DNA from 4 places in the Cytobacillus sp. Bva_UNVM-123 genome. Region 1 is predicted to be linked to each of the others. Evidence: riboswitches for the same ligand, from Rfam matches in the RefSeq annotation. Region 1 holds a riboswitch; each other region holds the start of a gene.
The links. A riboswitch is a leader RNA that binds a small molecule or an ion and turns the genes downstream of it on or off. The one in region 1 is predicted to bind S-adenosylmethionine.
Positions count from the first base shown of each region.

Region 2: another riboswitch for S-adenosylmethionine. It lies ahead of metK (methionine adenosyltransferase); the one in region 1 lies ahead of metE (5-methyltetrahydropteroyltriglutamate--homocysteine S-methyltransferase).
Region 3: another riboswitch for S-adenosylmethionine. It lies ahead of KDN24_RS21795 (O-acetylhomoserine aminocarboxypropyltransferase/cysteine synthase family protein); the one in region 1 lies ahead of metE (5-methyltetrahydropteroyltriglutamate--homocysteine S-methyltransferase).
Region 4: another riboswitch for S-adenosylmethionine. It lies ahead of KDN24_RS05185 (methionine ABC transporter ATP-binding protein); the one in region 1 lies ahead of metE (5-methyltetrahydropteroyltriglutamate--homocysteine S-methyltransferase).

Region 1 covers NZ_CM177772.1:306,096-309,227, reverse strand. Annotated here, with positions in the region: gene metE (5-methyltetrahydropteroyltriglutamate--homocysteine S-methyltransferase) at 1-1,793, opposite strand, end outside; cobalamin riboswitch at 1,949-2,141, opposite strand; SAM riboswitch class I at 2,253-2,361, opposite strand; gene KDN24_RS01595 (GyrI-like domain-containing protein) at 2,454-2,930, opposite strand; gene oxdD (oxalate decarboxylase) at 3,037-3,132, opposite strand, start outside.
Region 2 covers NZ_CM177772.1:3,953,403-3,956,534, forward strand. Annotated here, with positions in the region: gene metK (methionine adenosyltransferase) at 695-1,897, opposite strand; SAM riboswitch class I at 2,154-2,272, opposite strand; gene KDN24_RS20310 (thiol-disulfide oxidoreductase DCC family protein) at 2,365-2,739, opposite strand; gene pckA (phosphoenolpyruvate carboxykinase (ATP)) at 2,938-3,132, shown strand, end outside.
Region 3 covers NZ_CM177772.1:4,240,454-4,243,585, reverse strand. Annotated here, with positions in the region: gene KDN24_RS21810 (toprim domain-containing protein) at 201-557, shown strand; gene KDN24_RS21805 (thioredoxin family protein) at 564-872, shown strand; gene KDN24_RS21800 (hypothetical protein) at 1,046-1,417, shown strand; SAM riboswitch class I at 1,483-1,583, shown strand; gene KDN24_RS21795 (O-acetylhomoserine aminocarboxypropyltransferase/cysteine synthase family protein) at 1,698-3,014, shown strand.
Region 4 covers NZ_CM177772.1:1,069,462-1,072,593, reverse strand. Annotated here, with positions in the region: gene KDN24_RS05190 (methionine ABC transporter permease) at 1-499, opposite strand, end outside; gene KDN24_RS05185 (methionine ABC transporter ATP-binding protein) at 489-1,502, opposite strand; SAM riboswitch class I at 1,597-1,703, opposite strand; gene KDN24_RS05180 (carbon-nitrogen family hydrolase) at 1,857-2,639, opposite strand; gene KDN24_RS05175 (pyridoxal phosphate-dependent aminotransferase) at 2,897-3,132, shown strand, end outside.

The DNA of each region.
Region 1 (3,132 bases):
CCATTTTTCTCAAGTGTTTCAACTTCTTGTCGAAGCGCAAGCGCAATTTGATTTGCTACTTCAAAACGTGGAATATCATCGCGTACAAACGACCAGTTTAAGATGGTAATTGGACCTGTCAGCATTCCCTTTACAGGTTTGTCTGTTAAGGATTGGGCATATACAGTTTCTTCGACTGTCATTGGTTCTTGATAGGACACGTCACCATATATAAGCGGCGGCTTCACACATCGTGAACCATATGACTGTACCCAACCGAATTTCGTAAATTGAAAGCCCGCTAATTTCTCACCGAAATATTCAACCATGTCTGTACGTTCAAATTCTCCATGTACAAACACATCGAGACCAAGTTCTTCTTGAATTTCAATCCATTTTTTTATTTCTGCTTTTATATATTTCTCATAGTCTGCAGCATTTAGCTCGCCTTTCCGCCATTTTAAACGCTGTTTTCTGACTTCTTGTGTTTGTGGGAAGCTTCCAATTGTTGTAGTGGGGAGAAGTGGCAATTGAAAGGCCTCCTCCTGCAATCCTTGACGTACGCTAAACAGTTCTTGCCGCTCCGCATTATACGTATGCAGTTTGTGGATAGCCTCCTGAACTTCTTTATTGTTTCGAACGGATGAATGATTTAATGCTTCAATCGATTCTATACTCGTAGCAATGTCTACCTGTATCGTTTCTTTCCCTTTGTTCAGTCCTTTTGTAAGTACAACAATTTCATGCAATTTTTCATCAGCAAAAGCTAATGCATCTGTTAAAATCTCCCCCAGCGCTTCTTCGTTTTTTGTTGTTACAGGCACATGAAGTAGGCTTGATGAGGGCTGTACAATGAGTTGATCTTTTGAAACGACCTCTGCAATCTCCGTAAGAATAGAGAACCTATCATCAAGATTTGCACGCCATATATTACGCCCGTCAACAACTCCAGCAGCAAGTATCTTATCTTTCGGAAAACCATACTTTTTCAAAGCAGCAAGATTCTGACCAGAATCATGTACAAAATCAAGTCCAATTCCTTGTACAGGAAGTGAAGTAATATCTTCATAATGTTCGATGCTCTCAAAGTACGTTTGCAAAATCACCTTTATTTTTGGTGCTGCTTCATGCAATGCTTGATAAATATTATGGCAGAATGCAACCTCTTCTTTTGAAATCGTAGTTGCTAAAATCGGTTCATCGATTTGTACCCATTCGACTCCCTCTTGTTGTAATTCGCGTAAAATGTCCGCATAAAGAGGGACAAATTGATTTACAACTTTTTCCAATTCACTCTCCTCATAGCCCTTTGAAAGTTTTACAAATGTTAAAGGTCCTAACATAACAGGCTTTCCATCAATATTAAGTTTTTGTTTCGCCTCTTTATAAAATTGAAGTGGACGGTTTTCGACAAGAGTAGGAACTGCTTCGTTAAGTTCTGGAACAATATAGTGATAGTTTGTGTTAAACCATTTTGTCATTTCAGCTGCAACCGCACCTTTAGTCCCTCTAGCTATATCAAAATATGTTTCAAGCGATACTTTACCTCCGCCGTATTCAAAGCGCTTCGGGACTAAGCCAAACATAACAGCTGTATCAAGTACATGGTCATATAAGCTAAAATCTCCAACTGGGATCAAATCAATGCCCTGAACCGCTTGCTTCTGAAGATGCTGCAAGCGAATCTCCTCCATTTGTTTTAAGAAAACCTCTTTTTCCAATTTACCTGCCCAAAACTGTTCAAGCGCTTTTTTCCATTCGCGTTTTTCACCAATTCTTGGATAACCTACATTCGAGCTTTTTACTTTATTCATATAATTTTCCACTCCTTATCCGTTTGTATTTTCGTCCTCAACAAAAAATCTCCCTTTTCAAATAGAAAAGAGAGATTCATACACATGCTAACTAGAGTTGAGACCTTTTGTTTTTCTCAACATGTATTCCTCACTCCCCCCTATACATCCGTAGGTACAAGCGCATACAACAGGCAGGTCTCCTGACTTAGGTTCATTGCTTCTTATCCCTTCCCATTTCAATATGAAACAGTGGTCAAATGATAAGTTGCTCCCCATAACAGTGGCGGGACCGTGCCGGAATTTCACCGGTCTTCCCTTTTAAGCTGAGTAAATGATTCACACAGCACCTGAAGCATTTTGTATGAAATTTTAATAAGAAAAGCATTGAAGCAAGACAATCTCTTAGTTTATGTCTTTCAAAAGACTAAAAACCCCCCTATTTAAAAATAGAGAGGTCTTCATCACCTATGGATTACTCTCTTATTTGTCAAAGCATATGCTTTGCAGGAATTAGCACCTTTTTAACAAATCGTTAAATGGTTGCCGGGCTTCATAGGGCCAGTCCCTCCGCCTCTCTGAATAAGAGTTTTTAATATTTTATAATTTTTTGAATTTGATAATCATATTAGCATGATAAGCGAATGCTGTCAAAAGAGTTTTAAAGAATTAAGCTTTAAATCAACTATTTTTTCGAATCGGGAACATCAAATCCATGACAGTGTGATTATCATCATGACTTTGCTGATAATATTCAATACCGTAAGTGTCAGCTAATTCATATTCTGATCCCTTAACCCAATTGTATAAATGATCATATGCCGTATAGGCTTTATCTCTAGGACCGATATAGGTTGTGCGTGCGTAGGTATTTGCTTGAAATATGAAAGATTCCATGCCGTCGGGAATATCATTGACACTTGAAACTTCAACCCCTGATATCCACTTAAACTTGTCCGTCTTATAATTATAATTGGGAGGGTCTATAAAAATACCAATCGAGTTGTCATTGAGCCTGTTTTTAATCTCTGGAATACGTTTGATGAATGCTTCAAATAATGTTGGGATGTTTCTCTGTTCTCGTTCATCACTAAGAAGCGTTTCTAATGTCATTCCTATTACTTTAAATGATTCTTTTTCAATAATCAGCGTTTCCATTTGTTTCTCCCCCATTCTATTTTGTTCTAATAGGGACATTTGACAAATACTTATGAAATCCTTCTACAAAATTGATAAAATTGAATATTTTGGAATAAAGTCCAGTTTATTTATCTTTTTTTGGATAGTAGGAAAACCCGGGATATTTAACAACAGGCCATTTCTCCTTGCGTAGTGAGTCTATTAATTCTGATCCAATATT
Region 2 (3,132 bases), 1.5 Mb from region 1:
ATTAGTTTGGCTTCTTGATTCCCGATTTTCATGATCCTCCAAATTTTCGGGAATTAGTCCTGCTTTCTGATTCCCGGTTTTCGCGGTGCTACTGATTTTTGGGAATTAGTTTGGCTTCTTGATTCCCGATCTTCACGTTGCTCCTGATTTTCGGGAATTAATTTGGCTTCTTGATTCCCGAAATTAGCGGTGCTACTGATTTTCGGGAATTAGTTTGGCTTTTTGATTCCCGATCTTCACGGTGCTACTGATTTTTGGGAATTAGTTTGGGTTCTTGATTCTCGAAATTAGCGGTGCTGCTGATTTTCGGGAATTAGTCTGGCTTACTGATTCCCGATCTTTGCGGTGCTACTGATTTTTGGGAATTAGTTTGGCTTCTTGATTCCCGATCTTCACGGTACTACTGATTTTTGGGAATTAGTTTGGCTTCTTGATTCTCGAAATTAGCGGTGCTACTGATTTTTGGGAATTAGTTTGGCTTCTTGATTCCCGGTTTTCACGGTGCTACTGATTTTCGGGAATTAGTTCGGCTTTCTGATTCCTGGTTTACGCGACACTCCTTCTTTTTGAGAATTATTCTGGCAACCTAGTTACCTTTATCTTCGCAAGTACTCCTTTTTCCAAGAACTTCGCTTCGCTTCAACATAAAAAATAAGAGCCTCATAAAAATGAAGCCCCCACTTTTTTATTAATCTTATTTTTGTAAAGCAGCCGCCTTCAATGCATCTGCTTTATCAATTTTTTCCCAAGGCAGTTCAATATCCGTGCGGCCAAAGTGACCATAAGCAGCTGTTTGCCTATAAATCGGACGGCGCAAGTTAAGCATATTGATGATGCCTGCTGGACGAAGATCAAAGTTTTTACGAACGACATCAACTAGAATATCTTCTCTCACGACACCTGTTCCAAATGTATCAACAGAAATGGATACTGGTTGAGCAACACCAATTGCATAAGCAAGCTGAACTTCTACTTTATCTGCTAAGCCTGCAGCAACGATGTTTTTCGCCACATAGCGAGCAGCATAGGCAGCAGAACGGTCAACTTTTGTTGGATCTTTCCCAGAGAATGCACCACCGCCATGGCGAGCATATCCACCATACGTATCAACGATGATTTTGCGGCCTGTTAAACCTGCATCTCCTTGTGGTCCACCGATTACGAAACGACCAGTTGGGTTAATAAAATACTTTGTATTTTCATCAATTAGTTCTTGTGGAACAACTGGAGTAATGACATGTTCCTTCAAGTCTCTTTGAATTTGTTCTAAAGTAATTTCTGGATGATGTTGAGTTGAGATAACAATTGTGTCAATGCGAACTGGCTTATTGTTTTCATCATATTCAACGGTAACTTGAGTTTTTCCGTCTGGGCGAAGATATGGAATGATCTCTTCTTTACGCACTTCTGTCAGACGGCGAGCTAACTTATGTGCCATTGAAATGGGAAGAGGCATAAGCTCTTTCGTTTCGTTACAAGCAAAACCAAACATTAATCCTTGGTCTCCTGCACCGATTGCTTCAATTTCCTCATCACTCATTTGACCTTCACGAGATTCTAGTGCTTGGTCAACCCCCATAGCGATATCTACTGATTGCTCATCAATAGATGTTAACACTGCACAAGTTTCAGCATCAAAGCCGTATTTTGCTCGATCATAGCCAATTTCTTTCACTGTTTCACGAACAATTTTTGGAATATCTACATACGTAGATGTAGTGATTTCTCCTGCAACTAGGACAAGACCCGTTGTTACTGACGTTTCTGCAGCTACTCGAGCATTGGCATCCTTAGCTAAAATCGCATCTAAAATTGCATCAGAAATTTGGTCACAAATTTTATCTGGATGACCTTCAGTAACAGATTCAGAAGTAAACAAACGTACGTTTCTTGACATCTGATTTCCTCCTTAGATAGAAATTGAGTAAGATTCCTTTTTAACAAAGCAATCTTGGTTTGATACGGAACTCATTCCCTAAATAATATGAAATAAACATGGAGTTTTTATTATCATATCCGTCAATCTCCTCTTCAGATATCGTAATAAGCAACCCCATAAATTGTGCATTTCAAAAGCCGTCCATCTTTTTTGCAACAAAAAAACCCTTCCATCAATGTGAAAAGGTTGAAAGCAAATCGATTCGCGCCTTTCACTCTTATCGTTCAAGGATCAAAGTCCTTGCGTCAGGTTTAGCACCTTTGCTCTATAAAAATCGTAAAGCAGGTTGCTGGGCTTCATAGGGCCTGTCCCTCCGCCAGCTCGGGATAAGAGAGTATCCGTTCAAGAAATGATCATAACGTATAGTATGAAAGGATGTCAATAAGTTTCTTAAATTAATCGTGTATTTTCTTGTTACTTGCGCATTATAATGAACAACTTCCATCATCGCATTTTTTTCTTAAAAATCGGTGTCTATTTTTAGCAATTCGTTTGTAAATTGGATTCCCAAGTAAATGAGTAAAAGGAAGAAACAAAATCACTCCTCCAATTGCTGTAGCTGGAAAAAGTACGAATAAATACCGGATTGCGTTATAACCTTTCAATACTTTTCCTCTGGAAGTGATAATGTGAAGCTCTCTTCGCAAATCCACCTTATTAAAGGATTCTCCCTCTTCCATTTGTTCATACTCCTGTAGGGAAACCCACTTCACTTGATGAAGCCAATCTAACTTTTGAAAAACTCGTTTTGATTGCTTGCATAATGAGCATGTATTGTCGTATAATGCGAGCGTTTTCATAGAATCAGTCCCGTTCATATGCGATAATATATTTTAACATATTTTCCATCGTGATTATGATATTATATACAAGAAAAAGAAATCCATTTTCTTGATAAAAAAAATCACCATTAGTATAGATTAATCACCTGAATGTGTTATACTATTCACGAGATTATTCATTAGAAAATAAACTGGATAAAGGAAGGTTTTCATCAGATGAATTCTGTAGGGATTTCCAATAAACTAACCGAACTATTAATAGGAAATAATATTCATATTCAATTATCTGTTCCACAGCTAGTTGAAAAAGTTTTGAATCGTAATGAAGGCTCTATCACTTCAACCGGTGCTGTTTGTGCAACCACTGGAAAATATACTGGTCGCTCACCTAAGGATAAATACATCGTAGAA
Region 3 (3,132 bases), 1.3 Mb from region 1:
GTGGGGATGAAGGCCCCCCACTAATTGAGTTTCACTTTATACGTCGCTGCCCAAGGCGCTTGCGCTTTTCTTTTCTTCATTCCGCAGAAGCTCGCACCGATATTTGAAGAATGAATATGGTAAAATAAAAGTAATAACTATTAGTAATTTGCTGCAATCTGAAAATGATTTAAACTACAACTGTCGCCCAGGTGATAAAAATGAATGAAGAATTCCTAGATAAGGTTATCATTGTAGAAGGAAAATCAGATAAATTAAAAGTAAAAGAAATTGTGAGTGAGCCAATTGAGATTATTTGTACGAACGGAACAATTAGCATTTCAAAGCTAGATGAATTAATTGATTCATTAATGGAAAAGCAAGTATTTATTTTGGTAGATGCCGATGCAGCAGGAGAAAAACTGCGTAAACAGTTTAAAAGGGAATTTCCAGAGGCGGAGCACCTCTATATTGATCGCATGTATCGAGAAGTTGCTACAGCTCCAGAACACCATTTAGCAACCATTCTATTAGGGGCAAATATTGATGTTTATACAAAGTTTTTGGATAGAGGATGATAGAATTTGCAGGAATGGTCACATGAAGTAATTGTCAAATCTTTACAGAAGAACAAAATATGTTTGTTATATTTATATACACCATTATGTGGGACATGCCAGTTAGCAGGAAAAATGCTTTCAGTTGTCACAGAGCTTTTGCCACATATTGAAATGGGGAAAGCGGATTTAAATTATCTTCCTTATTTTGCAGAATTATGGGAGATAGAAAGTGTACCTTGTTTAATTGTCTTTAAAGATGGACAGCTTGTAGAAAAAATATATGCTTTTCATTCAGTTCCTTATTTAGCTGAGAAAATTAAAAACTTGCTTTAACAAAATGACATATTTCTCGGGAAATGAAAGGTATTGCTGAAAAAAGTCGAGGTGCATAAACGCAAAGCATATATTTACTTTATCGGAAAAAAGAGGGAGGAAGATTTTAATTCTTGTTGAATAGATAAGGGAGTGTGAATGAGTAGAAAACCTGAGTGGTTGAGGTGTGACGAATGAAAAAGCTGGTTGCATCATTTATTAACGATGTGAAATCAAAGGATCATATTATCCTTTTTTTAAAGGATGCTGCCTTTACATCCGTTATTCAAACTGACACGGAATCGGTTACGCTTTTATTTTCGAAGGGAGATATCTCCATTTCACCCCATCCTAATATGGGGAATTTAGAGAATGTAATACTCTCAGGCTCCTTTGCTAGCATTGCCTCTATTTTAACCGGTAGAGAAAAGTTGCGGACAGCAGTAAAAAATGGACAAATTTCCGCAAGCTCAACCTTTCGAAAAATCCTATTTTTAGAATCATTATTTATTTTGGCAAGTAAAGACGACAATTCAAATCAATTTAGTCAGAAAAAATTAAAATAGCTATTGACCTTTTATTTTGACTTATGTTAGTATCACTTTAATTACTCGAGTAAATAAATTGAATATTCTTATCAAGAGAGGCGGAGGGACTGGCCCGACGAAGCCCGGCAACCGGTAATTTACACGGTGCTAATTCCAGCAGAGCATTTGCTCTGGAAGATAAGGAGAGATGCGATACTACCCTCTTCTTATGAAGAGGGTTTTTATTTTTTCTATGAAAGAGATATGGATTAGGCAAGTAAGACAGGAATTTATTATAGTAAAAAGGGAGAGAGTGAAAATGACGGAGAAGCAAAAAAATTATCGGTTTGAAACACTTGGTGTTCACGGGGGATTGCAACCAGATCCAGTAACAGGTGCCAGAGCAGTTCCAATTTATCAAAATAATGCGTACCAATTTAAGAATACAGAACATGCAGCTAATCTATTTAGTCTAAAGGAGCCTGGTTATATATATACAAGGATTCACAATCCAACAGTAACCGTTTTTGAAGAGCGGATTGCACTGTTAGAAGGCGGGGTAGGTGCATTAGCCGTAGCCAGTGGGCAAGCAGCTATTACATTAGCGATTTTAAATCTTGCTCAAGCTGGGGATGAAATTGTGTCAGCATCCAATTTATATGGAGGAACATATAACTTATTTGCGGTAACTCTTCCGAAGTACGGAATTACGGTGAAGTTTGTGAATCCAGACGACCCAGAAAACTTCCGCAAAGCAATTACAGAAAAAACAAAAGCTGTCTATGCTGAAACAATTGGCAATCCAAGCCTTAAAGTACTTGATATTGAAAAGGTTGCCGGAATCGCGCATGAAAATGGGATTCCATTAATAATTGATAATACATTTGCAACTCCTTACTTATGCAGACCAATTGAATATGGTGCAGACATTGTCATTCACTCAGCGACAAAATGGCTTGTTGGTAACGGAACGACTTTAGGTGGTGTAATTGTTGATGGTGGTAAATTCGATTGGAATTCACCGAAGTTCCCAGGATTTGTAGAGCCAGATCCAAGCTACCATAATCTTGTTTATAGTGAAGCTCTCGGTCCTGTCGCCTATATAATTAAGGCTAGAGTTCAATTGCTAAGAGATTTAGGTCCAGCCCTTAGCCCACAAAACGCATTCCAATTTAGTCTCGGACTCGAAACTCTACATGTACGTATTAAGGAGCATGTGGCAAACACGAAGAAAATTGTTGAATATTTAGAGGCGCATCCAGCAGTTGAATGGGTTTTATATCCGGGTCATGATCAATCACCTGATAAGCCGTTAGTAGATAAATATTTGCCTAAAGGGGCAGGATCCATTGTCGTCTTTGGGATTACAGGAGGAAGAGAAGCAGGTGCAAGCTTTATCAATCACCTAGAGCTATGGGCACATGTCGCCAATGTTGGCGATGCAAAGAGCTTAGTCATCCACCCAGCAAGCACAACCCATCAACAATTAGATGCTGAAGGATTAAAAGCAGCTGGAGTTTCAGAAGATTTAATTCGTCTGTCAATTGGAATCGAGCATGTTGAAGATTTAATTGATGATTTAGAACAGGCAATTGAGGCGGCAACAGGGAGAACGTCATTGAAAGTTAATCAATAAAAGCAAATGTAAGCTTTACTCATACGAAATTTTACCATTGACACCTTTTTCATGTCCATGATACGATTGTAAGCATAAATGTTTTATGTATAACAATGTAAAGTGTTAATTGAATATA
Region 4 (3,132 bases), 760 kb from region 1:
AAAACCCTATTAGACTTATTAGTGTTAAAGTGATACCTGAGATAATCCCAGATCTTGCTTCAAGCAGAAGCACATCCTTAATGATCATTCTTGGAGTAGCACCTGCAGCAATCGCGGCTTCAATGACCCCTTTATCAATTTCTCGTAAAGCTGATTCAACAATACGAGCAAAAAAAGGGATGGAAGCTACAGAAAGAGAAACACTTGCAGCTGTTGGGCCAATTGTTGTACCGACAATAAAACCGGTAATTGGAAGCAAAGCTACCAACAATATAATGAATGGGACAGAACGAATGAGATTAACGACAAAACCTAAACTATTTTTGATAATCCGATTTTCTAAAAATAAGCCTTTATCCGTAATGTATAAAAGAACGCCCATCGGCAATCCGATGATAATGGCGATAACTAATGAGATTGAAATCATATAAATCGTTTGAATGAACGCTTTATTAATATCTGGCACTAACTCCATTAAGTGAGCAAAATCAAATCCCATCTCGCAGCACCTCCACTTGCACGGCTCTCGTTTCAATATAATGAAGAGCCGCATCTACCTCTTCTTGCAGCCCTCTCAGCTCCATAATAAAAATTCCGAGCGGCATTTCTTGAATATATTCGATGGAACCATGAAGGAAATTGCCTTTTACATTATGTTTCTGGAGCATGTCTGAAATAACGCCTTCACCAGCGATTCCTCCTTTAAACATCACCTTCACTATCGGTCCCACACAATTCTTCAAGATAACTGCAGGTATTTCAAAGGAAACAACACTTGCAATAAACTCTTTCGTAAGCTCCTCCTTAGGGTTAGCGAAAATATCATACACTGCCCCTTCCTCGATCACCTTTCCACCCTGCATGATTGCCATTCGATTGCATATTTCCTTCACGACATCCATTTCATGTGTAATTAAAACAATCGTAATATTGAGCTCTTGATTTATTTTTTTTAATAAAGTTAAGATCGATTTTGTCGTTTTTGGATCTAGTGCAGATGTCGCTTCATCACATAATAGAACATTCGGATTGTTCGCAAGTGCTCTAGCGATTGCAACTCGCTGCTTTTGCCCCCCACTAAGTTGAGAAGGATAAACATCTTTTTTATCAGAAAGTCCAACCATTTCAAGTAATTCTTCAACTCTAGCTTTAATATTTTTTTTGGGAACATTTGCAGCTTTTAATGAAAAAGCAATATTATCAAATACTGTCTTTTGGCTAATTAAATAAAAATGTTGAAAGATCATGCCGATTTTTAATCGGGCTAAGCGCAGTTGCTCTCCTTTTAAAGACGTAAGATCGCTTCCGTCTATTACAATTTTTCCTGAAGTAGGTCTCTCTAATAAGTTAATACAGCGGAGCAACGAGCTTTTTCCAGCTCCTGAATAACCTACAATTCCATAGATTTCTCCTTTTTGAATCGTTAATGAAACATGATCCACTCCAATAATGGTGCCATTTTTCGTTTTATATTCTTTTGAAAGATTTTGAATGTCAATCATCGTTTTACCTCTTTTTTCTGCGATAAATAAGTATTCAGACATAGAAAAAGCCTCTTTCAACTGAAAGAGGCATCGAAACAAAGCTACATATTTCGACTTATCTTTCAGAATGAAACACATTCTGCAGGAATTGGCACCTTCCCATTAAAGGGGGTTGCCGGACGTCATAGGGCCTAGTCCCTCGGTCTCTCTGGATAAGTTACATGATTAAATTAATAACTATGATAATACAAACCTATTTCAAACTTGTCAATCATTTAAACCTTTATTCTTTCCTTGGAAGATGCTTTCATCCCAATTAAACCGCTACAATAATGGATTTTATAATTTTTTTTAATATTGTTTATCTGTTTATTATTTATTATATAAGTCAGTCCGTCTATCTTGGAAAACAGGTATTGTATTCCTTACACGCTCCACCTCTTCTAAATCAAGCTTTGCATAGTAAAGACCTTCCTCTGTTTGATTGCCTAAAAGAATCTCTCCCCAAGGAGCAATAACCATAGAATGCCCATTGAATTCATTATTTGGATTCGTACAAACAGGATTAACTGCAACAATATAACATTGATTCTCAATGGCACGAGCTTGTAAAAGTGTTTGCCAATGATCAATCCGCAGCTTCGGCCATTGGGCAGGAATAAACATAATTTTTGCCCCCTTTAATGTGTGGGTGCGAAACCATTCTGGAAAACGGAGCTCATAGCAAATGACCCCTCCACAAGTTATTCCATCTAATTCAAACAAGTTATCACTTTGTCCTGGCTGCAAAAATAAATGTTCATCCATTAATTTAAATAAATGGGCCTTATCATACTGTGCCGAGATTTTTCCACTTCGGTCCACAACATACATCGTGTTAAAAAAGCCAGCTTCTCTTTTCGTTGCTACCGAACCGCCGACGATATTGATTTGATATTCTTTCGCAAGCCATGATAACAATTGTTTTGTTTTCTCACCATTTTCATCCGCTAATGTCGCTAATTGTTCAAGCGCAAAGCCCGAATTCCACATTTCGGGAAAAATTACGGTATCCGCCTGAGCTTTTGCGGCTTCTTCGACATATTTTTCCACGGTTAAAAAATTTTTCTCTGGATCTGCAAATACGATATTCATTTGTACACAAGCAATTTTCATTTTGCTTCCCCCTAGACATTTTTAACTAAAGACTATAGAATTTTGAATTAATTCGCAATCAATATCATCTCGCTTAGATATCAATAATAGATTATTTTTTAGGAGTGCTGTGTTAATGAATGTTGTTGATTCTTGCCTTATGTGTATGTGTGAACGGGTTTTATTCGGTACGAATAACGTAGAGAACACGCGTGCTTATAAGGCGGTACATAGATCAACATTAACGTATAACAGAGCCTTTAGGAAAGGGGTTTATCATGGAATATTCAGAGCGTTTAAAAAAACTTCCCGTTCAATTTTTTGCAACTCTTGTTGAGAAAGTTAGCAAAGCTATCGAAGAGGGACGTGACATTATTAATTTGGGGCAAGGTAACCCTGATCAGCCCACACCTCCCCATATCGTTAAAGCATTACAAACGGCTGCCGAAGATCCGAAAACACATAAATATTCCCCATTTCGCGGGATTAGAGAATTAAAAGAAGCAGCAGCTGC